DNA from 3 places in the Bradyrhizobium sp. B097 genome. Region 1 is predicted to be linked to each of the others. Evidence: predicted binding sites of a transcription regulator. Region 1 holds the regulator's gene; each other region holds the start of a gene.
What was found. The regulator LexA, encoded in region 1, represses DNA repair genes until DNA is damaged. The targets are predictions, from matches to a motif close to TGTTCNNNNTGTGTTCNG.
Positions count from the first base shown of each region.

Region 2: the regulator LexA is predicted to act here: its motif matches at 3,202-3,219, upstream of AAFG07_RS03370 (ATP-dependent Clp protease adaptor ClpS).
Region 3: the regulator LexA is predicted to act here: its motif matches at 4,579-4,596, upstream of uvrA (excinuclease ABC subunit UvrA).

Region 1 covers NZ_CP152412.1:4,436,246-4,444,219, reverse strand. Annotated here, with positions in the region: gene AAFG07_RS20950 (HAD family phosphatase) at 1-217, shown strand, start outside; gene glp (gephyrin-like molybdotransferase Glp) at 237-1,448, shown strand; gene lexA (transcriptional repressor LexA) at 1,680-2,384, shown strand; gene AAFG07_RS20935 (hypothetical protein) at 2,641-3,069, shown strand; gene AAFG07_RS20930 (hypothetical protein) at 3,215-3,442, shown strand; gene AAFG07_RS20925 (ComEC/Rec2 family competence protein) at 3,439-5,130, opposite strand; gene AAFG07_RS20920 (hypothetical protein) at 5,356-5,898, opposite strand; gene AAFG07_RS20915 (hypothetical protein) at 5,895-6,428, opposite strand; gene AAFG07_RS20910 (hypothetical protein) at 7,006-7,968, shown strand.
Region 2 covers NZ_CP152412.1:716,519-724,492, forward strand. Annotated here, with positions in the region: gene AAFG07_RS03360 (tetratricopeptide repeat protein) at 1-1,418, shown strand, start outside; gene AAFG07_RS03365 (ATP-binding protein) at 1,443-2,051, opposite strand; gene AAFG07_RS03370 (ATP-dependent Clp protease adaptor ClpS) at 2,009-3,172, opposite strand; gene AAFG07_RS03375 (mechanosensitive ion channel domain-containing protein) at 3,500-5,839, shown strand; gene AAFG07_RS03380 (LLM class flavin-dependent oxidoreductase) at 6,255-7,355, shown strand; gene AAFG07_RS03385 (flavin reductase family protein) at 7,436-7,974, shown strand, end outside.
Region 3 covers NZ_CP152412.1:4,766,109-4,774,082, reverse strand. Annotated here, with positions in the region: gene AAFG07_RS22495 (RNA 2'-phosphotransferase) at 1-220, shown strand, start outside; gene AAFG07_RS22490 (PRC-barrel domain-containing protein) at 327-659, shown strand; gene AAFG07_RS22485 (hypothetical protein) at 800-1,441, opposite strand; gene uvrA (excinuclease ABC subunit UvrA) at 1,514-4,492, opposite strand; gene AAFG07_RS22475 (outer membrane beta-barrel protein) at 4,738-5,397, opposite strand; partial or broken gene AAFG07_RS22470 (outer membrane beta-barrel protein) at 5,633-5,923, opposite strand; gene AAFG07_RS22465 (outer membrane beta-barrel protein) at 6,011-6,757, opposite strand; gene AAFG07_RS22460 (single-stranded DNA-binding protein) at 7,204-7,698, shown strand; gene AAFG07_RS22455 (DUF2306 domain-containing protein) at 7,956-7,974, shown strand, end outside.

The DNA.
Region 1 (7,974 bases):
CGTCTTCCTGTCCTCGACGATCGGCCATCGGAAACCCGACGCCGAGGCCTACGATCATGTGGTAAAAGCCATCGGCGTGCCGGCGTCGCGGATCCTGTTCTTCGACGACCTGGCCGCCAACATCGAGGGCGCGCGGGCGCGCGGCCTTCATGCCATCCACGTGACATCGACGGATGACGTGGCGAGGGCTCTGACTGCACTTGGTATTGAACATTAGGATTGAAGGAGCTCCGAGCGTGGCCCTGATGCCGGTTGCCGATGCCCTGTCCGCCGTCCTCGCCGGCGCCGAACCGCTGCCGGAGGAGATGGTCGCGCTCGATGCCGCCTACCACCGCACCCTGGCGCGCGACCTCGCCGCGCTGCGCACCCAGCCGCCGCAGCCGATGTCGGCGATGGACGGCTATGCCGTGCGCGCGGCCGACGCCGGTGATCTGACGGCCCGGCTCAGAGTGATCGGCGAAGTCGCCGCCGGCCGGCCGCTCGAGCGAATGGTCGGCGCCGGCGAAGCGGTGCGAATTTTTACCGGCGGCGTGATCCCTAACGGCGCCGACGCCGTCATCATCCAGGAAGACACCGCCGTCGACGGCGACCACATCACGATCACCGAGCTAGCTGCCGCCGGACGGCACATCCGCCCGGCCGGCGTCGACTTCCGTGAAGGCGACGTACTGCTCGATGCCGGCAGCCGCCTCTCCGATCGCGCGCTGTCGCTGGCGGCCGCCATGAACTATCCGGAGCTTGCGGTGCACCGCCGTCCGAAGGTCGCGGTGCTGGCGACCGGCGACGAGCTGGTGATGCCGGGCTCGGAGCCCGGCGCCGGCCAGATCGTCTATTCCAACGGCTATGCGCTGCGGGCGCTGGCCCGCGCCGAAGGCGCCGAGACCGTCGATCTCGGGGTTGCCGCCGACACGGTGGAAGCCACCACCGCCGGCATCCGCCGGGCGCGCGAGACCGGTGCCGACATCCTGATCACGACCGGCGGCGCCTCGGTCGGCGACCACGACCTGGTCAAGCAGTCGCTGGAGGCCGAGGGCGTCAAGATGGCGTTCTGGCGGATCGCGATGCGGCCCGGCAAGCCGATGATGCATGGCCGGCTCGGCGCAATGCGGGTGATCGGCCTGCCCGGCAATCCGGTGTCCTCCTATGTCTGCGCCTTCCTGTTTCTGGTGCCGTTGATTCGGGCGTTGAGCGGCCGAAAAGCTGTTCATCATCGCCGCGCGAGCGCATTGCTCGGCCGCGACCTCGCCGCCAACGACCAGCGCGAGGACTATCTGCGGGCGCGTCTGGAGGCGCGCGAGGACGGCACGCTGATCGCAACGCCTGTCATGCAGCAGGACTCGTCCCTGCTCGGGAATCTCGCTGCGGCACGGGCACTTCTCGTGCGTCCACCGTTTGCGCCCGCCGCCGTCAAAGGCAGCGAATGCGAGATCCTGACACTGCCCGAGTGACGGCGCAGACCGCATCGCTTGAGCGCTCGCCGGATGCGTTCACCGGAAATTAAGTGGTTGCGGAACACATATCGAACATATAGTGTCCGTTCATGATTTGTTTCGAGTACTGGTGTGTACAAATGGGAGGCCGCGAGGGAGCGCTTGTGATGAGCACCGTGCTCCTGAGGTCAGGCCCCGCCTGAAAAGTCTCGGAATCGAACGACGCTACCAACCGGGGGAATACTCGAGATGCTCACGCGCAAACAGTACGAACTTCTGCGTTTCATCAATGAACGTCTGAAGGAGGCCGGCGTACCGCCCTCGTTCGACGAGATGAAGGATGCACTCGACCTGCGCTCGAAGTCCGGAATCCACCGCCTGATCACTGCACTGGAAGAGCGCGGCTTCATCCGCCGCCTGCCCAACCGCGCCCGCGCCATCGAAGTCATCAAGCTGCCCGAGCTCGCGGCCGGCGGCGGCAACGGCCGCCGCGGCTTCACCCCGAGCGTCATCGAAGGCACCCTCGGCAAGCGCACAAGCACGCCGCCGATCGCCGAGGACGACGGCAACCGTCCGGTCGCGGTCCCCGTGATGGGCCGGATCGCCGCCGGTACGCCGATCGAGGCGCTGCAGACCCGCAGCCACACCATCAGCGTACCGCCCGACATGCTTGGCTCCGGCGAGCACTATGCGCTGGAAGTGCGCGGCGACTCGATGGTCGATGCCGGTATCCTCGACGGCGACATGGCGCTGATCCAGCGCAACGACGTCGCCAACACCGGCGACATCGTGGTGGCGCTGATCGACGAGGAGGAAGCCACCCTGAAGCGCTTCCGCCGCCGCGGCGCGTCGATCGCGCTGGAGCCGGCCAACACCGCCTATGAAGTGCGCATTCTGCCGCCGAACCGGGTCCGCATCCAGGGCAAGCTGATCGGCCTCTATCGCAAATACTGAATTTCAAATACTTGCGGCGGCGGGGAACGAGCGACACATCGGATCGTTCCTTGGATGATAGGGTAGTGTGCTGTTTGCCCGATGCGCTCCGATACCTCTCACGCAGCGTCGCGTGTTTGTGATCGGGAGCGTTGGGCGACCAGTCGTACAATCGCCCAGAAACGAGGAGACACTCGTTCGCTATCGTCCACTCTGGTAGAGGCCCTATGCCTCAAGGAGAGGCACGGGTCGCTACCTCGATTAGAGGAGCCATCCGATGTGTGACTATAGTCTGCACGCCGTGGCGTCGCGCCCCGCCATTGTTGGAGAGACGCTGATCACCACGACTTTCCGCGGCACGTCGACCCGCGGCTTTGCTTCGGAGACCGATCCCACTGTCGCGGTCTGCATGCTGCCGGGCACCGAGCTCGCTTTCGCCGAGAACGTTCGCTACGACAGCCGCTGGATCTGGACCAAGACGATGAACTTCCGCGTCGGAGTGTTCAACGAAGTCGAGCCCGACGTTCCCGATCGCCATCATGACGCGGTCGAATTCCCCGACGGCAGCCATGTGCTGGTGACCCAACTCGTCGAGGGACAACGCGTCAGCGTGCTGCAATTGCCGGCACTGCATCCGCCGGTCGAGCAGAAGCCGAAGATAGTGGAGCGGCGCCCCTCCGCATTTGCGTCGCTGTTTTTGGGTTGAACGCATCGTCGCCGCGGGATGAGCTGTCCGGCGGCGGATGACCTAAGCGATTTCGAGCGACCCCGGACGCCGGGCTCCGGGGCGCAGCTGGAGAATTGCGTCGACGCGCGCCTTGGCGCATCATCGGGCACGGAGGACGTGCGTGGTGGTCGACAAGGTCACATGGCAAAAGGCTGGACGCGTCACGGAGCCGGGCCGCTACATGTTCCGGTTCGGCTGGCTGACGGTGACGGCTGACGACCTGAAGGTCTGGGAGCAATTCCCCGAGGCTTCCTTCACCCTCGTCAAGAAGCCCGACGCCGGCCCTGACTCCGACGAATACCATCTCGGCCTGTTCGAGTTGCCGACCGGCCCCTCACCCGACAACGGCTAATCTTCGCCCTGCAAATCGGTCTCGGCCGGCGTCGCATCCACGGCGGGCCGCGGCGCGCTGGCGGGTGTGCGTAGCGTCGTCTCGCTCTCGCCATCGCCGGGAACCGCCGGCGACCACGGCCGGTCGATCCCGCCGGGCTTGACCGCATCGATGGCGTAGCCGTCCCTGATGCGCCGCAGCACCAGCGCGCCGTGGCGCCGCAACCGCTCGGCATCGATCACCGAGGCCGCGCAGCCCCGCGGTGCCGGCCGCGCGGTCACGATCAGCGCCGCACGCTCGCAATCGTCGGCCAATGCCTCCGGCCGGCTCGCCAGCGCGACGAAGGCGCCGCCGGGCCCCTGCGTCACACAGCCGCTCGGATCGCAAGAGACGCCCTCGCCGAGCGACGCGTCGGTCGCGGTCCGCGCATCGGCATCCGCCGCCAGCCACTCCTTGACGAGGAAGGCGTCCTTCGCGCTGTGCATGAGATGCAGCCGGCCGTCGCCGCCCCGCACCGCAACGTTGCGACCGTCGGCGGAGACCAGCACGTCCGGCTGCGGCACCCGCAGCGCCCAGACCGAGGCCACCACCAACAGCACCGCGCCCGACCAGCGCAGCGGCGTGCGCAACAGCCCGAGCAGGATGAGACCCGTGCTTGCCACGACCATCGGCCCGATTCCGAACGCCGCCATCCGGCCGACCGCGCCCGGCAGCGCAGCAACCCATTGCGTCACCAGGATCATCCAGTCGATGCCGAACCCCATGATCGCCCAGAACACGCCGTCGAAACCGAACGGCATGGCGAGCAGCCCGAGCAGGCCGGCCGGCATCACGACCGCCGACACCACCGGCATCGCCGCAAGGTTCGCCAGCAGCCCGTAGGGTGTCACGCGGTGAAAATGGAACGCGGCGTAGGGCGTCGTCGCGAGCCCCGCCACCAGCGAGGCCAGCATCAGCATCGTGAGCTCACGCCCGCCCCATAGCGCAACCCGTGCGGTCGCCGAATGGTCGGGCGACGCCAGCAGGTTCGGCAGTCCGATCTGCACCAGCGCCACCAGCCCGAGCGTCGCCGCAAACGACATCTGGAAGCTCGGATGCACCAGCGCTTCCGGCGCGATCGCGAGCACGATCAGCGCCGCCACCGCCAGCGTGCGGAAGGTGATCGCGCGGCGGTCGACGATCACCGCGATCAGCACCACGGCCGTCATGAAGAACGATCGCTGGGTCGCGACCTCCGCCCCCGACAGCAGCAGGTAGAACGCCGCCGCGACGAGCGCGGCCGCCGCCGCCCATTTCTTGATCGGGTGCCCGGCCGTCAGCGCCGGAAACAGCGCAAGCAGCGCCCGGATCGTGAAGAATACGACGCCCGCGACCACCGCCATGTGGTAGCCGGAGATCGACAGCACATGGCCGAGCCCGGAGATGAACATCGCGTCGTTGACCGGCGTCGTGATCGCATCGCGCCGGCCGGTCAGCAGTGCCGTTGCGATCGCGCGCTGATCGCCATCGAGCGTGGTGCGGATGCGCGCGTCGATGGCATCGCGCAGCCACTGCATGAATGCGGCATAGCGCAGCGCGAGACCGCCAGTTGCCGGCGGCTCCCTGGTCTTCACTGCGCCCATCACGAAACCGGATGCGCCGATACCCTGGAAATAGAGATCGCGGCCGAAATCATAGGAGCCCGGACGCTGCGGCCCGAGCGGCGGCATCAGCCGATAATAATCGGCTCAACATATTGATATTACTGCAATAATATACTAAGCCGTATGCCAGCCCACAGATCAACCCACAAACAGCCTTCCCGCCCCTGACGTCGCCGATGGCACAGGCCCTGCAATCTAAGCTGTGCTGGGGATTTCAGTGTCCCAGTTCAGGAAGAAAACGCCGCCGGGCGTGTATTTGTGAGACCGGCGGCGTCTTTTATTGGGACGGGATCAAATCCAAGCAGCCGCCCAGTCCGTTAGACGCTCCGGAAGTGGCTTGTCGAGCAGGCCGGCGACCAGCACAGCGAGCGCCGCGCCTTCGACGTCACCTGCGAAGCCTGAATCGAACTCGACGTTGTTGCCGTCCCATTCGAAATGCAGAACCGCAGAGGCTACCGCCCGCATGCCCTCGATGGTTCTCGGTCGTATCGTGATCACCCGGGCAAACATCGCCCGCAGCCGATCCATGGCATCCTCAAACTCGGCCGTCGCCGCCGTGACGCCCACCGCCTCATCGATAGCGTCGATAGCAGCAGTGTATGCTGCCACGGTGCCGAACGAACGGGCCTCAGGGTAGGACCGACTGGCTATATCGTACAGACGACCGCTCTCATCGTTTAATGCATCCCTATGCCGCGCTAATTCGACGAACTGCCGCGCGAGCTCGATTAGCTCGGCATCGGGATTTGCCGATGTCGCGGTTGATGCCGTGGCCGGAGCCGCCGCGGCGGCGGCCATGATCTGCAGGCCAAGTCTCCGGGATATCGGCTTCATGCCAGCACCCCTTTCTGCCAGTCCTGCGTCTCGGCCCCCTGTTCGTATAGGCCCTCAAGGTCGGCAATGCCGCACTCGGCGGGATCACGCTCAAGGTCGCGACGGCCGCCTGCGGCCCAGCGCACCTGGCTGTGATCGTGATCCAGGGCGCCAAGGGCTGGCTCCAGATCGGCGTGATCCAACTCGGCGTCGACTTCGACCCGCTCCTCGCCAAGGCGCTGCCGGTTGCAGCGTTCTTGGTTCAGCATGCGGTCGAAGCTACCGAGGTCCGGCTCACGGTCGTCGCCGCCACCGCCACGCCCCTGCCCGGGGAAGGCCTCTTGGGTACCGAGCGACGGCTCGAAGTCCTCGTCCGGCTCCCGCTCCATATGCTGGTCCGTATCGTCGAGAAACCGGACCAACCAGTCTATCTCGTCCCGCGCCTCTTTGCGGAGGCGACCAATGGTCTGGAAGATCTTTTCAGGGGGAAGGTCGGTTCGGAAATATAGCTCGCCAGCGGACTGCGCTGGGACTCCCAAGGGTGCTTTCATGGTGCTTCTCTGGAATTGCCGGCTTGTCACGGCCGGGTGCCAGCGGACAGCGCTGGCGCCGGGAGGGTGACAACACCGCCAGAGACGATGCGCAACGGCCTTCCCCTTGCGGGTCTTGTATAGCCGCCGCTCTCCCGGCATAATGCGCCGGTTCGCGCCGACGGCTATCGGCACGTTCGATTTCGATGGCGACGGATGATCCCGGCAAGGATCGCCCTGCCATCGCTCTGGTACCAAACTGGCCCGGCAAGGCCTTTGGCGGGAGTTGTCACGCTCCGCCCCCATCCCACCTGATTTGCAGGCGAACAGCAAGCCCCCTTGGGGCGGCTTTCGCGCGTCGCAAGCCAGCCATATCCCCAAGCAGCCTTCCGCTGTGCACTGGCATATCGAGGATTCCGGGACGTGCGCTGCAGCGAGCCTCGCAAGTGCGTCCGAATGGCATTTCGATCTTCCCGCTCAAAATCGGGAGGCGGTCGCCATGACGACACAGCTTTGTCGACGATGCGAACAGGTTCTGCCCTTAGCCAATTTCCATCGAGCGGCTCGCGACCACGTTCAGAGAATATGTGCGCTCTGCATGGGCGACATCATCGGTGGCCAAGAGTTCACGATGAACTCGACCGAAGCCGCGACCATCATAGAGCGCCTCGAGTCGGGCGAGGCCCTTCGAACGATCATCGGTGGTTTTGGCCGCACGCCAATCTGTTCGCGTAAGGCCTTCTTTAGGCACTGCGAGTTGCATCCGGAATGGGGTCGGAGAGCGCTGGCGCTGGCTAACGCGAGAAGCAAATCTCGCGTCTTAGATGGTTGTAAAAAGCGCGTCGCCGCTCGCACGCATTGTTCGCGCGGCCACGAGCTCACCCCCGAGAATACGACCCTCGTGATAGTCAAGCGCAACGGCTGGCGACATCGCGAGTGCAAGATCTGCCGTGCTCAGTGGAACTTGCGAGGCCGCTACACCAGGGAGCAATTAGCCAAGGTGGTCGACATAGTGAAAGGCGGCGGCACGCTTACAGACGCCACGAAGGGCAAAGGTGCCATTATCAAATGTGTCGGGCTGCAAACGGCCTTCCGGGATAATCCAGCATTGGAAGCCGAGCTTCGTCCACTTTCTCAGTTGCATGCTAGGGCGAAGCTGAAGTTGGCGTGGGGCAACTGGAGGTCGACACGCCCACCGTCGATTATCCGACCGCGATCCGGCAGGATTTCGATCGTCAGTCGAGAACCTACGCTGACCGGCGTCTTAGCCGCACAGCCACATATCGTGTTCACTACGATAGACGAGGTCGTTCCCAAAACGCTCGAGTTCGAGCGGCGTCGCGAGGTCGTGAGTGAGATGATGCTGGCTGTACTGGAAGGGCGGCTACAGCTTGAAAACGCGAAGGCGGCATATCCATCGTTCCTCACCGTGAGCTACCGGATGTTCGCGCATCGAACCTACGGCGATATACGAACGCCGATATCGCTAGATGCGCCGGCCCACCTCGACAGCAAGACCCCGCTGGTTGAGCTATTGTCGGAGCGTGCCCTCTGGGAATGAATCGCG
Region 2 (7,974 bases), 3.7 Mb from region 1:
ATCGCCGCGCGATCGCGCTCGATCCCGACAATTTCGCGCCGCGGCGTCTGCTGGCCATGGTGCTGCACGAACTGGGCGAGCGCGAGGAGGCGGTCCGCATCTATCGGCAGGTCTCGGCTCGCGATCCGTCCGATCACGTCATTCTCAACAATCTCGGTGCCTGCCTGTTCGAGCTCGGACAGGTCGACGACGCCATCGCCTGCGCCGAGCTGGCGCTGGCGCTCAAGCCCGACTATGCCGCCGCGCACACCAATCTTGGAATCATCTTCGAGACGCAGAACCTGGTCGAGGCGGCGGTCGCCGCGCATCGGCGGGCCATCGCGCTCGAACCCAATTACGCCAAGGGCCACGCCAATCTTGCGGTCGCGCTGCGCAATGCCGGCGAGATCGACGCGGCGCTGGTGGCCTCGCGCCGCGCCATCGCACTCGATCCCGAACAGCCGCTGGCGCATTACAACCACGCGCATTTCCTCCTGATGAACGGCGAGTTCGAGGAAGGTTTTGAAGAATATCAATGGCGCCGCAAGACCAAGATGCTCAGGGAAGGCGATCCCGTGTTCGACGAGCCGGAATGGCAGGGTGAGCCGCTGGCGGGACGCACGCTGCTGTTGTTTGCCGAATACGGGCTCGGCGACGCCATCAATTTCGTCCGCTACGTACCGATGCTGGCGGGCAAAGGCGGCCGGATCATTCTGCAAGTGCAGCCGGCGCTGGTCTCGCTGCTGCGGCCGATGCTGCCCGACGTCGCGGTGTTCGCCCGCGGCGAGCCGTTGCCGCCGTTCGACCTGCAACTGCCGTTGCTGAGCCTGCCGCGGATCTTCCGCACCACCGTCGAGACTATTCCATCGGCGGCCTCCTACCTGCAGGCGGACGCCACCAAGCTCGCGCGCTGGCGCGAGGCGCTCGCCGGCGTGTCCGTGCTGAAGGTCGGCGTGGTCTGGGCCGGCAACGCCAGGCACAAGGGCGACCGCCAGCGCTCGCTGCCGGCCGATGCCATGCTGCCGCGGCTGGTCACGTCTGGCGTGCAGCTCTACAGCCTGCAGAAGGAGCCGCGGCCGGACGATGCCCCGGTGCTGCGGCGTCTCGGTGCTGATGTTGTCGACCTCGCGCCGACGCTCGGCGATTTCGCCGACACCGCAGCGGCCGTTTGCGCGCTCGATCTCGTCATCGCCGTCGACACCTCGGTGGCGCATCTTGCCGGCGCGCTGGGCCGCCCGGTCTGGATGCTGTGCCCCTATGCGCTCGACTGGCGCTGGCTGCGCGATCGCGCCGACACGCCCTGGTATCCGACCATGCGGTTGTTCCGCCAGGATAAGCCGCAGGCCTGGGAGGGCGTGCTGACGCGGATGTCCGACGAGCTTGCACGCGTCGCACGAGGGGAGCGGGACTTGCTGCTGCCGCAGGCGGCACACGGCTGACGACCAGCCGAGCCTTCCGGCCAGTCACCCCGCGCTCATTCCCTGTGCGCCGCCGAGCAGCTTGGCGTTGAGCCGGCCGCCATCGAACAGCATTTCGGTCACCGCGCCGTCGACGTCGGAGACGGTGACCTGTCCGCCGCCGCTGCTGACGATGCTGGCCTGGGCGAGACGGCGCATCAGCTCCTTGATGAAGGCGGCGCTGACGCCCTCGGTGCGCCGCACGGCCTCGTCGATGACGGGCTGTTCGAGCGGCAGGCCCTTGCCATAGAGCCGGATCAGCTTGCCGCGTCCGGTCTCGTCGGGCAGCGGCACCTCGATCGCCTGGTCGATACGGCCGGGCCGGCCGGCCAGCGCGCTCTCCAGCTCTTCGGGCCGGTTGGAGGTCAGCACGAACAGGATGTCGCAATCCTCCTTCAGGCCGTCCATCTCGTTGAGCAGCTTGTTGAGCAGGGATTCCTCGCACGGCCCGCCCATGTCCTCGCGGTCGCGCGCGATCAGGTCGACATCCTCGATCACGACCATGGTCGGCTGCAGCAGGCGGGCAAGGTTCATATAGGCGCCGAGCAGGCCGACCTGTTCGGCGGTGATGATCAGCGTGGTGTGATCAGGCAGGTTGGTGGCGAGATAGCGAATGGTGTGGGTCTTGCCGGTGCCGGCGGGCCATAGAGCAGGATGCCCTTGCGGGTCGACTGGCCGAGCTTGCGCAGCAGGTCGCGGCTTTCGACAAAGCCGAGCACGTTGCGATCGAGCAGCCGCAGTGTCCGTTCCGGCAGGATCACGTCATCCCGGGCGACGGTCGGCAGGCGGTGCACGGTCACGCCGCGGGCGCGGCCGCGATAGTCAGCGGCATCCTCCAGTGACAGGATCTTTCCGCGATAGGATCGTGCCGCACGCACGGCAGCTTCCAGGTCGGCAAAGGTCCGCTGCACCAGGGCGTTTCCAGCGGCGCCCGCGGGCACCGCAAGCTCGATCCGCAAGCCCGGCTCGCTCTGATAATCGCGATGGTAGCTGAGCAGCACCGCGTAGCGCAGCTCTTCGGTCTGGCACAGCCACAAGCCATTGGTGAGGCATTTCACCGGCTCGGACTCGCCGACGTCGACGTCGTGATACTGCGGCGGGGCGATCGCTGGTGCGTTGCGGCTGTTCTCCATCAGCGCGGCGAAGGCCAGGGTCTCGTAGCGGTGTTCCTCATGAAGGCCGAAGAAATGGATCGGCGCGTCGAACAGCCTGTCGATCGCGATCTGAACATCAGCACGCATGTGACCGGGAAACTGCCGCGACCGGGTCAGGATCTGGTTGCGCGGCACTCCGGCAAAATGCCAATCGAGGGCTATAAAGGCATATCTGAACTCCTCGCCCGGCAGTTTTTCCGAGCTGGCCCTGGCGGCGAGCAAGCAGTTGCTGCACAGGCAGATCGTCTTGCGGACGAGAAAGACATCAGTCACGGGTTCCAGTGAGCCACAGAGGTTGCATGGCCGAGCCGCGTCGGCGGCCTCCGTCGTGATCGTTAACGGATAGCCATTGCTGCGGATCAGTTGCTGCGCGGACTCCAGCAGGGCTTGGGCCACAGGTGCTGGATAGGGACCGCATGCGATTCCGTTCAGGGTCTCGATCCGTGCGGTAGCGGCAACCGCCTCTTTCCGGGATTTGCCGAATACCGTGCGCAGCAGGTCGCGCATGAATTCTATCGGTGTCTCGCTGTCGTCGTGAATGAAGAGCCTGATCGGGCCGTTCTCGGCAAAGACGTCGTGCATGGCCACCTCGAAACGTAATCGGAAACAATAAGAACAAAATAAGAACATCATGACCGCCGGCCTGCGTCAAGCGAAAGATCCTGTCACCTCAGCCCTGGCGTGTGGTGCGCCGATCGATCGGTTCGACCGGGAACGCGTCGCATGCGTAAACGCCGCTCAACACCTGTGACGATCGTGTTGCGGCAAATGCCAAGAGATGGTCGTCGCAGCAGCAAACTTCCGACACATCATCAAGGCGAAAAGGGGCGATCCGACATGGCGCGAGCGCGAGAGCAGAGTCCTCCCGGGGGATCTGCGGTCGCGCAATTATTTTAATAAGAGGCCCTCGTGTCGCACAAACTTCGCTTTGCGATCCTTCTCGTCCTCACCCTGTTCGTCTCGCCCGCGCTGGCGCAGCCCGCCGCCAAGCCGGCGCCGCCGCAGCCCAGTACCAGCGACGCATTGACGCCGGAGCAGGCCAAGCGCGCGCTCGAGACGCTGCAGGACGACAAGAAGCGCGGCGAGATCATCAACACGCTGCGCGCCATCGCCAATGCCTCGCCGCAGGCGGCCGCGCAGCCGGCGCCCGAGCAGCATTCGCCGATCCCGCTCAGCGCGGACAGCCTCGGCGCGCAGCTTCTGCTGATGGTCTCGGAGCAGGTCGGCGAGATGTCGCGCGAGGTCGCCGACGTCGCGCGCACGCTGACGCATTTCCCGGCGTTCTATTACTGGTTCCTGCGCACCGCCAATGATCCGGCAGCCTATGGCCTCATGATCGACATCGCCTGGAAGCTGGCGCTGGTGCTCGGCTGCGCGCTCGCTGCCGAATGGGTGGTGTTCCGCCTGATCAAGCGGCCGGTCGCGTTCCTCGAAGCGCGGCTGCCGCAGACCGCGCGCGTGCCGGTGCAGGCGCTCGCCAGCGCCGATCCGCCGTCGTCGGTTGCCGACGTCACGCCGGAGGGCGATCTGCATCGCCGCCGGCTCAGCCTGGCACGGGCCTGGCAGTCGCTGGTCCGGCTGCCTTTCGTGCTCGGGCGCCTCGTGCTCGAGCTGCTGCCGGTGGTCGTGTTTCTCAGCGTGGCCGCCGCGCTGCTCAGCACTGAGATCGGCAATCAGTCGACCACGCGGCTCGTGATCCTCGCGGTGATCAACGCCTATGCCTTCTCGCGCGCGCTGATCTGTGCGGTGCGCGCGCTGGCCGGCCCGTTCGGCCTGGTCCGCGTCCGTGCCGAGACCGCGGCCTATATCGAGATATGGGCGCGGCGCATCGTCGCCGTCGGGGTCTCGGGGATCTGCTTGGCCAATGTCGCATTGCTGCTCGGGCTGTCCCACGCCGGCTACGCCGCGCTGCTCCGGCTTGTGATGCTGGTGGTGCACCTCTTCATCGTCGTCATCATCCTGCAATGCCGCCGCCAGGTCGCCGACGTCATCCGCGCGCCGGCCGATCGCACCGGCCTTGCGGCACGGACGCGCAATCGTCTCGCTTCGCTGTGGCATGTGCTGGCGATCGCGCTCGATCTCGCGCTGTGGGCGGTGTGGGCGCTGAACATCCGCAACGGCTATTCGCTGCTGCTGCAATATTTCGTCGGCACCGTCGCGGTGCTGCTGGTCACCCGGCTCGTCACCATGGTGGTGCTGAGCCTGATCGACCGCGGCTTCCGCATCAGCCCGGATTTGATGCAGCGCTTCCCGGGACTCGAGACCCGCGCCAACCGCTATCTGCCGCTGCTGCGCAAGGTGGTCACGGCGGTGATCGCTCTGGTCGGCTTCGTCGCGCTGCTCGAGGTCTGGGGCGTCGACGCCATCGTCTGGTTCTATGGCGGCCAGATCGGCTCTCGGCTGATCTCGGCGCTGGTGACGATCGGCATCGCCGCGCTCGCCGCGGCCGTGATCTGGGAAGTCGCCAATGCGCTGATGGACCGGCAGATCGACACGCTGTCGCGCGAGGGGCATTTCGCCCGCGCCGCGCGCCTGCGCACCTTCCAGCCGATGCTGCGCACCGCGCTGTTCTGCATCATCGTCGCGGTGGTCGGGCTCACCGCGCTCAGCGAGATCGGCGTCAATGTCGCGCCGCTGCTCGCCGGCGCCGGCATCGTCGGCATCGCGATCGGCTTCGGTTCGCAGAAGCTGGTGCAGGATCTGATCACCGGGCTGTTCCTGCTGCTCGAGAACACCGTGCAGGTCGGCGACACCGTCACGGTGTCGGGCCTGTCGGGCGTGGTCGAGAACGTCTCGATCCGCACCATGCGGCTGCGCGCCGGCGACGGCTCGGTGCATATCGTGCCGTTCAGCGCGGTGACGACGATCACCAATGCCAGCCGCGGCGCCGGCAATGCCGCGGTCAGCGTCAACGTGTCCTACAAGGAGGACACCGACCGCGCCGGCGAGGTGCTGAAGGACATCGTTTCCGGGATGCGCCAGGAGACGGCGTATCGCGCGCTGATCCGCGGCGATCTCGAATTGTGGGGCGTCGACAAGGTCGACGGCTCGGTCGTGACCATCGTCGGCCAGATCCGCTGTACCGACGGCGGCCGCTGGTCAGTGCAGCGCGAGTTCAACCGCCGCATGAAGCGGCGCTTCCAGGAGGAAGGCATCGAGATCGCCTCGATGGGCCAGACCATCCTGATGCAGCTTCCCGCGCCGACGGAGCCGGATTCCAACAAGCTGCCACGTCGCGCTGCGGGCTGATCTCTTTATCTTGCTCCACCTCTCCCGCTTGCGGGGGAGGTCGGATCGCATCGCAGATGCGATCCGGGTGGGGGCTCTTTCCACGATGTGACTCGCTGAGATACCCCCGCCCCAACCCTCCCCCGCGAGCGGGAGAGGGAGCACAGTCCATTGGCGGCGGGCCGCTCCAGCTCGATCCCAGCTCGCCGTAACTGCTGAGCGTGTTGCGCGTCTCATCGTTGCGACACCGTCTCGCGACGGTGAGACGGCAAGGGCCTCGCTGGGCCCGGGGCATGGCTTGCACTTGGCCGAAAACGCCGCCTTTCTCCTCCTCTCCTGCGATTTCCGCGCTGGCACAGCGCTTGCTCAACGCATTTTCGAATGCGCGGCAAGACGCATTGCATGACTGAATCACAAGCGAAGGAAGGAAACGCACATGGAGCTTGGCTACTTCACCATGCCCTCGCACCCGCCGGAGTGCGGATTGAAGGAGGGCCACGACTGGGACCTGCAGACGCTGCGCTGGCTCGATGAGCTCGGCTATCAGGAAGCCTGGATCGGCGAGCATCACACCGCGCCGTGGGAGCCGCATCCGTCGCCCGACCTGTTGGTCGCGCAGGCGCTGCTGCAGACCAAGAACATCCGTATCGGGCCCGGCGGCTTCCTGCTGCCGTATCATCACCCGGCGGAGCTCGCGAACCGTGTCGCGATGCTCGACCATCTCTCGAATGGGCGGCTCAATTTCGGCGTCGCGGCTTCGGGCCTGCCGAGCGATTGGGCGATGTTCAACGTCGACGGCATGTCGGGCCAGAACCGCGACATGACCCGCGAGGCGCTCGAGATCATCCTGAAGATGTGGTCAGAGCCCGGACCCTGGACCCACAAGGGCAAGTATTGGACGGTGTCGAAGCCGGACACGATGTTCGACTTCCTCAAGCCGCACATCAAGCCGTTACAGGGCCCGCATCCGCCGATCGGCGTCGCCGGCCTGTCGAAGAATTCCGACACGCTCAAGCTCGCAGGCGAACGCGGCTTCATCCCGATGAGCCTCAATCTCAACCCGGCCTATGTCGGCAGCCACTGGGACTCGGTGGAGGCCGGCGCGGCCAAGACCGGCCGCAAGCCGAGCCGCAAGGATTGGCGGCTGGTGCGCGAGGTGTTCGTGGCTGATACCGATGAGGAGGCGTGGAGGCTGTCGACCGGCGACATGATGGGCCGGATGATGGGCGAGTATTTCCTGCCGCTGCTCGGCCATTTCGGCTTCAAGGACTATCTGAAGCACGCCCCCGACGTGCCCGACAGCGACGTCACCGTCGAATATTGCGCACGCCGGAATTGGATCGTCGGTTCGCCCGCGACCGTCACCGAGAAGATCGAGAAGATCTACCGGGAGGTCGGCGGCTTCGGCGTGCTCTGCGTGTTCGGCTTCGACTACAAGCACAAGCCGGAGGCCTGGCGGCACTCGCTGGACCTGCTCAAGAACGAGGTGATGCCGCGGCTCAAGCACCTCGGTGCCGAGTTCGAGAAGGCTGCATGACAGATAGGCAGGGTGCGGGGCTTGCCTCGCACCCTGTCTCGCATATCTTTGAGGGAACTATTCCGGTTCAGGGTCAGGGCATGACGGTCGACGCACAGAGTTTCAAGCAGGCAATGCGGCATTGCGCGGGCGCGGTGGCGCTGGTGACGGTCGGCCGCGAGCCGGGACAGCGCACCGGCCTGACGGTGACCTCGGCCTGCTCGCTGTCGGACAATCCGCCCTCGGTGCTGGTCTGCGTTAACCGTAATGCCAGCGCGCATGAGCGCATCCGCGCCGAGCGGCATTTCGTCATCAACTTCCTGAACGAGGACCACGCGCTGCTGGCGCTGACCTTCTCCGGCCAGAAGGGCGTCAACGGCGACGACCGCTTTGGCTTCGGCCGCTGGACCACCGGCGCGACCGGCGCCCCGGTGCTGGAGGATGCCGTCGCGGCGTTTGATTGCGTCTTGGCGCAGGAGCTCGAGACCAAGACCCATTCGATCTTCATCGGCGAAGTCCAGCATGTCCGCGCCGTGACCACGGTCGATCCGCTGATCTATCTGCGCTCTGGCTTCCAGAGCGTGCGCAACATCCATGATCCGGTCGTGCTTGGCGACATCGATGCGCGGCGCGTCAGCTG
Region 3 (7,974 bases), 330 kb from region 1:
TGTCGACGTGATCCTGGTGGAAGGCCTGAAGCCGCAGGCACGCCAGCAAGTGCATCTGTCCGCCGATGAAGCGACAGCCCTGCGCGTCGGTCAGCGTCACGGCAAGCCCCATATTTTCAAGGTCGATGCCGGCGCCATGCACGGGAAGGGATTCAAGTTTTACCGGGCGGACAACGGCGTATGGCTGACTGACCACGTGCCGCCGCAGTTTCTCGGGTAGTGACGGAGGGCGGATTACACTTCGCCAATCCGCCCGACGACCTCTGCACATCGGCATGCGCCGGTGCTATAATCTCGGCCGAACAAGGGAAAGCAGGGAGGATGCCATGCATCATACCTTGGTGCCCAGCGACCGCGTCGAGCATGTCTGCGTGTTCGGGCGCGATGGCTCAAAACTCGGTTCGATCGAGCGGCTGATGCTCGACAAGGTGAGCGGAACGGTGGCCTACGCCGTGATCAAAACCGGCGGCGTGCTCAGCAGCCACCACCATTATCCGGTCAGGTGGACAGCCTTGAAATTCGATCCCGCGCGCCAGGCCTTCGAGGCCGAGGTGACGCTGGACGATCTGCGCACCGGCCCGTCCGAGTTCGACGGCGATGAATTTGACTGGGGCGACCGCTCGCACGCCTACACGCACCCGAATTATTGGGCGGTGTAGGGCGGAGGTGGGCTGCTCCAGTCATCGTATCCCGCATGAGCGAAGGGACATGCGGGACAAACGTCGATGACTTCGAGCGGTCCCAGATATCGCTTCGCTCATCCGGGCTACTTGCTCACCAGCTTGCCCTTTACCGGATTTCACGCGGACGCGATTGCCACTAAACGCGCCCGGATGTCATCGTACCTTGGTCCCACAACACCGATCTTCGGATGGTATCGAATTCCGGACTCTTCCTTGTTGGCCGCACTAAGCGCTGTACGTGCGTTACTCGCGGCAAGGTCGGCCAATCCGCAGGCGCTCATGATAAGGGCACGGCTTCCGTAGACGCGGAATACTACTATGGGAAACAATCCTGCTCGACTCCCGAACTCATCAAGGACCGCAAGCGCAGTCTCATAGTGATTCGAGAGTTCGTTAGTCGCGACGACCCACGCAAGTTCAAGCCACGCCCATGTCTGGACGCTCGGCTTGGCGCGCATCCTCTGGATCGCATGCTCATAGTAAGTCAGCGCGCCCTCGATGTCTCTTGACCTTAAAAGACAGTCGGCTTTTGCAGAGAGCGCTTGCACGAGGGTGATGGAATTAGGGTAGCGATCGATCACGTGGTTGAAGAGAGCTATCGCATCGGCATCGTATCGCTGCCCGATCTCCATCAGAGTGAAGCCTTGGATGAAGACGTACTGCGCCCGATTTGTCTCCCGCGCTCTGTTCAAGCGCCGCCAAAATTCGGTTTGATCCTCTTGCGACCAAGACTGCCTGCGAAACCAGTCGACGCTCATTCTAAGACCAGTCAAAAACGCTTCGGCGCACGGAGGATATCCACGATTGACCCGGATTTGGGGTTTCCCAGATTACTCCGCCGCCTCGCTTGCGCTGCTGCTCTTCCTCGGCTTGCTGTTCGCCTTCTTCAGCACCGGCGCCAAAAACTTGCCGGTGTAGCTGCGCGGTGCCTTGACGATGTCCTCGGGCGGGCCCCAGGCGACGATCTCGCCGCCGCCGTCGCCGCCCTCGGGGCCGAGGTCGATCACCCAGTCGGCGGTCTTGATGACCTCGAGATTGTGCTCGATCACCACCACCGTGTTGCCCTGGGCGACCAGCTCGTGCAGCACCTCCAGCAGCTTGGCGACGTCGTGGAAGTGCAGGCCAGTGGTCGGCTCGTCCAGGATGTAGAGCGTACGGCCGGTGGCGCGCTTTGACAGCTCCTTTGCCAGCTTGACGCGCTGGGCTTCGCCGCCGGACAGCGTGGTGGCCTGCTGGCCGACATGGATGTAGTCGAGGCCGACCCGGTGCAGGGTCTGGAAGGTCTCGCGCACCCGCGGCACCGCCTTGAAGAATTCGGCGGCCTCCTCGACGGTCATGTCGAGCACGTCGGCGATGCTCTTGCCCTTGAACAGCACCTCCAGCGTCTCGCGGTTGTAGCGCTTGCCCTTGCAGGTGTCGCAGGTGACGTAGACGTCGGGCAGGAAATGCATCTCGATCTTGATGACGCCGTCGCCCTGGCAGGCCTCGCAGCGGCCGCCCTTGACGTTGAAGGAGAAGCGCCCGGGCTCGTAGCCGCGTGCCTTTGCCTCGGGGAGGCCGGCGAACCATTCGCGGATCGGCGTGAAGGCGCCGGTATAGGTCGCGGGGTTGGAGCGCGGGGTGCGGCCGATCGGCGACTGGTCGATGTCGATGATCTTGTCGATGTGCTCGAGGCCCTCGATGCGGTCGTGCGGCGCCGCGCCTTCGCTGGCATTGTTCAGCTTGCGCGCGATCGACTTGTAGAGCGTGTCGATCAGCAAGGTCGACTTGCCGCCGCCGGAAACGCCGGTCACGCAGGTGAACAGGCCGAGCGGGATCTCGGCCGAGACGTTCTTCAGATTGTTGCCGCGGGCGTTGATGACCTTGATGGTGCGCCGGTGGTTCGGCGGCCGCCGGTCGGGCACGGGGACCGAAAGCTCGCCGGTGAGATATTTGCCGGTCAGCGATTTCGGGTTGCGCATGATCTGGTCGGGCGTGCCTTCGGCGACGATGTGGCCGCCATGCATGCCGGCGCCGGGGCCGATATCGAGCACATAGTCGGCAAGCCGGATGGCGTCCTCGTCATGCTCGACCACGACCACGGTATTGCCGAGGTCGCGAAGCCGCTTCAGCGTGTCGAGCAGGCGGGCATTGTCGCGCTGGTGCAGGCCGATCGACGGCTCGTCCAGCACGTACAGCACGCCGGTCAGGCCTGAGCCGATCTGCGAGGCGAGGCGGATGCGCTGGCTCTCGCCGCCGGACAGCGTGCCGGACGAGCGCGACAGCGTCAGGTAATTGAGGCCGACGTCGAGCAGGAAGGTCAGGCGCTCGCGGATCTCCTTGAGGATGCGCGCGGCGATCTCGTTCTGCTGCGCATTCAGCGCCTCCGGCACGGTCTCGAACCATTCGCCGGCGCGCCTGACCGAGAGCTCGGAGATCTCGCCGATATGCTTAGCCCCGATCTTGACGCACAGCGCCTCGGGCTTCAGCCGGTAGCCGTTGCAGCCGGCGCAGGGCACGTCTGAGAAATACTTGCCGAGCTCCTCGCGCGCCCACTCGCTCTCGGTCTCGCGGTAGCGGCGATTGATGTTGGTGACGACGCCCTCGAACGGCTTCTTGGTGTCGTAGGAGCGGACGCCGTCCTCATAGGAGAACTTGATCTCGTCGTCGCCCGAGCCGTGCAGCAGCGCGGCCTGCACCTTCTTGGTCAGGTCCTTCCACTTGGTGTCGAGCGTGAACTTGTAGTGCTTGCCGAGCGCGGTCAGGGTCTGGATGTAATAGGGCGACGACGATTTCGCCCAGGGCGCGATCGCGCCCTTGCGCAAGGTCAGCTCCTTGTCGGGGATGACCAGGTCCTCGTCGATATGCTGCTCGACGCCGAGGCCGCCGCAGGCAGGACAGGCGCCATAGGGGTTGTTGAACGAGAACAGGCGCGGCTCGATCTCGGGGATGGTGAAGCCGGAAACCGGGCAGGCGAACTTCTCCGAGAACAGGATGCGCTCGGGCCCGCTCTTGTCGTGGATCTTCGCGGTCTTCTTCTTGTCCTCGGCCGGTGCTGCCGCCGGCGCGTCGGCGTATTCGATCACGGCGAGGCCCTCGGCGAGCTTCAGCGCGGTCTCGAAACTTTCGGCGAGGCGCTGGGAGAGGTCGGGACGCACCACGATGCGGTCGACCACGACGTCGATGTCGTGCGGAAATTTCTTGTCGAGCGCGGGCGCCTCCGACAGCTCATGGAAGGTGCCGTCGATCTTGACGCGCTGAAAGCCCTTCTTGAGGTACTCGGCGAGTTCCTTCTTGTACTCGCCCTTGCGGCCGCGCACGACCGGCGCCAGCAGATAGAGGCGGGTGCCTTCCGGCAGCGCCAGCACGCGGTCGACCATCTGCGAGACGATCTGGCTTTCGATCGGAAGGCCCGTGGCCGGCGAATAGGGCACGCCGACGCGCGCCCACAGCAGGCGCATATAGTCGTAGATCTCGGTCACGGTGCCGACGGTGGAGCGCGGATTCTTCGACGTCGTCTTCTGCTCGATCGAGATCGCCGGCGACAGGCCGTCGATCTGGTCGACGTCCGGCTTCTGCATCATCTCGAGGAACTGGCGCGCATAGGCCGACAGCGACTCGACGTAGCGGCGCTGGCCCTCGGCATAGATCGTGTCGAATGCGAGCGACGATTTGCCGGAGCCGGACAGGCCGGTGAACACCACGAGCTTGTCGCGCGGAATCTCGACGTCGATGTTCTTCAGATTGTGTTCGCGCGCGCCGCGGATCGTGATGGCGCGCGATGAGGAGCCGGCGTTCTGTTGGCGCTTCGCCTTGAGCACTTCATCCATAGCGACATTTCCGGGCGCATGATCGGGCGCCTTTTGGGCGCGCATCGCCGGTGCTGCCGGGACCTTGCGCCGATGGGTGAGAAGACTGGAACGTAGGAAGAACGGCCGACAATTTCCAGTGCTGAGTCGCGTCCATCAACGGATAGTTTGCCTGATGGCAGCAGCCGTCAGCAGGGCCCGGTTCCGGCAACGAAAAAGGCCGGCGCGAGGCCGGCCTTTCCGAGACCCTGAGGTCTGCTTTTCGCTCAGTACTTGGCGACGATCGGGCCGCCGAAGTGATAGTTCACGCCGAACTGCACGGTGTGCAGGTTGATGTCGGCAGACGGAATGCCGAAGTAGGTCTCGCCGCCGAGGCTGCGATACAGGTACTCGCCCTTGATCGACCACTGCGGCGCGATGAACGCCTCGATGCCGGCGCCGACCGTCCAGCCGGAGTGGAAGTTGCTCTGCGAGACGCTCACGCCGCCAGCGCTGAGGGTGAGCTTGTTGTCGGCCCAGGCGTAGCCGCCGGTGCCGTAGAACAGCACCTTGTCGACGGCGAAGCCGATGCGGCCGCGCGCGGTGCCGAGCGACTCGATCTTGCTCGTCGCGGTGATGCCGAAAGCGGTAGCGGACGCATTGACGTCAGCCCAGGCGCCGTCAGCCTCGAGGCCGTACACGATGTTGCCGGCCTGCCAATTGTAGCCGATGGTGCCGCCGCCGAAGCCGCCTTCCATCTTCGGGTTGCCGGAGTCCTCGCTGGCATAGCCACCGAAGCCGCCGATGTAGAAGCCGGTCCAGTTGTAGATCGCGGCCGGCGGCGGAGCCTTCACGTAAGGCGCGCGGGCCGCCATGTCGGCGGCCATCGCCGGTGCAATTGCGCTGAAGGCAAACATGCCGGCCGATGCCAGCAAAACATTCCTGATTTTCAAAGTCCCAGTCCCATTTTCTTGTTGCCCCTCCAAACTTGAAGGGAACGTCACAGCCCTGTCGTGTGACGCTCGTGTGTTTCTACATAGAAATCTTGGAAGTTGTGTATCCGTGAAACCACAATGCACGGAAAACGGCCCGCGCGAGGCGCGCCTTGCTCGCAACGAAAAAGCCGGCGCAAGGCTGGCTCTTGTGTTCGCTGCGCAGGTGCGGCGCGCGACTGCCGGTAGCTCAGTATTTCGCTGATACGACCGGGCTCGCCACGTTGAAGTGGTAATTGATGCCGAGCTTGACGGTGTGGAACGTGTCCTTCCACTCCGAGCGATCGTTGATCGCGGGCGTGTACTGGATCGGCGCGACCTTGCCGAGATCGATGTAATTGTCCTCGAGCTTGGCCGACCAGTTGGCGGCGAACATGTATTCGACGCCGGCGCCGTCGGTCCAACCCCAGCGCGTGTCGCTGGCCGAGATCGAGGGCGGCGCGAGCCCGGCATTGTAGCGATGCAGGATGTCGCCAACCGCGCTTGGCCGCGCAAACGAGCCGACCAAGCAAACAAAAAGGCCGGCGCGAGGCCGGCCTTTCGTTTGGATCAAATCCGTGTCGCGCGATCAGTAGCGCGCAACCACCGGGCCACCCCACTTGTAGTTCACGCGGACGGTGACGAGGTCGACGTCCTGGCGATCGCGGATGCCGCTGAACAGCGCGCCGGTCGGGGTGGTGAGGTTGTAGGTCTTGTCCTGCATGAACAGGTGGTCGTACTCGACACCGGCGGTCCAGTTCGGCGCGAAGCCGACTTCGATGCCGGCGCCGATGGTGCCGCCCCAACGGGTGTCGGTCGTGCGGCCGGCGAGCACGCCGGTCGGCGTGAAGTAGGTGCTGAAGCGGTTGTCGGTCAGCGCGGCACCGCCCTTGGCGTAAAGCAGCACGTTGTTGACGGCGTAGCCGATCTGGCCGGTGAACAGGCCGAACGCGTCGATCTTGCTCTGGTTGGTGAACAGACCCGGGAAGATCGCGCTGTTGTTGCTGCCCTTCAAGTCAGCCCAGTCGCCTTGCGCTTCGAGGCCGAACACCCAGGTGCCAGCCTGCCAGCGATAGCCGATCTGGCCACCGGCAACGCCGCCGGTCGCATCATGGCAACCATCCGAGCCGAGCAGGATGCCGCCCGGGATCTGGTCCCAGCAATTGTGGCTTGAGCCCCAGCCGCCGTTGGCGCCGATGTAGAAGCCGCTCCAGTCATAGACGGCGGCGATCATTGGCGGCGGCGCCTTGGTGTAGGGGCGCGCAGCGAGATCGGCGGCCGCGGCCGGCGCAGCGAACGCAATCAGCGCAACCGTCGCGAGCAAAAACTTCTTCATAATCAAACCCCCAGCTTCCCAATCGGCTTCCAAAAGGTCCCGAAGCGCGATTTCAGACGCGAGCGCCCATCTGATGGCTGGTACCTATACGCTGATTCAACCGGAAACGCCGTCTCCCAAATGCAACACTCGCGGACGAAGTATCGACACGGCAAGGCGTTGATTTGATTTGCATTTCGTAAGGCGTCGGAGCTCGCTGGTGACTGGGACCGAAATCGGCGGCCGCGCCGTCGCCATCGGCCGCTTCTACGGCTGGTTGTGGCGAACAAAACTGGAACAGTGCCGGCTGCGGTGCTATATCTCGATAATCGTGGATAACCGCGCGACGGCGAGGGCATCGAGCCGGCACCGGCCGTATAGGTCATTCGCGACGCCTGCAAGTAAGTGGCGATGGTTGAGAGTGGCGGCCGATGTCCGGCGCCCGGTTTTCGAGTGGAGATGATGCAATGGCGGGAAGCGTGAACAAGGTGATCCTGGTTGGAAACCTCGGCAAGGATCCGGAGATCCGGCGGACGCAGGACGGCCGTCCGATCGCCAATCTTTCCATCGCCACCTCGGAGACCTGGCGCGACAAGGGCACCGGCGAGCGCAAGGAAAAGACCGAGTGGCACCGCGTCGTGATCTTCAACGAAGGCCTCTGCAAGGTCGCCGAGCAGTACCTGAAGAAGGGCGCCAAGGTGTACATCGAGGGTCAGTTGCAGACCCGCAAATGGACCGACCAGAGCGGCGTCGAGAAGTACTCGACCGAGGTCGTGCTGCAGGGCTTCAACTCCAACCTCACCATGCTCGACGGGCGGGGCGGCGGAGGCGGCAGCTTCGCCGATGATGGCGGCGGCAGCGATTTCGGCTCGTCCGGTCCGGTCAGCTCAGCGCCGCGCCGCGCGGTCGCCGCCGGCGGCGGCAGCCGCAACAGCGACATGGACGACGACATCCCGTTCTGACCGCAAGTCGCGGTTTCGACGCTTCCGTCAGGCGCCGTTCCGTGAAGATTCATTTCCCGGAGCGGCGGTATGACGCGGCGAGGATAGGTCCTTGTGTGGATTATGAGGATAACCTCATATCCATCTGACCATATTTCACTAACATCCAGTGGATCGCGCAAGTTCCCCAGACTTTGACACAGGTCAATGTGAATGATATTTACATTGGCCTGCGGCGAGTGACGTCTGGCCGTGAGCTTCACTCGAGGGCTGCCATCATGAGCCTCGCGCCATTGC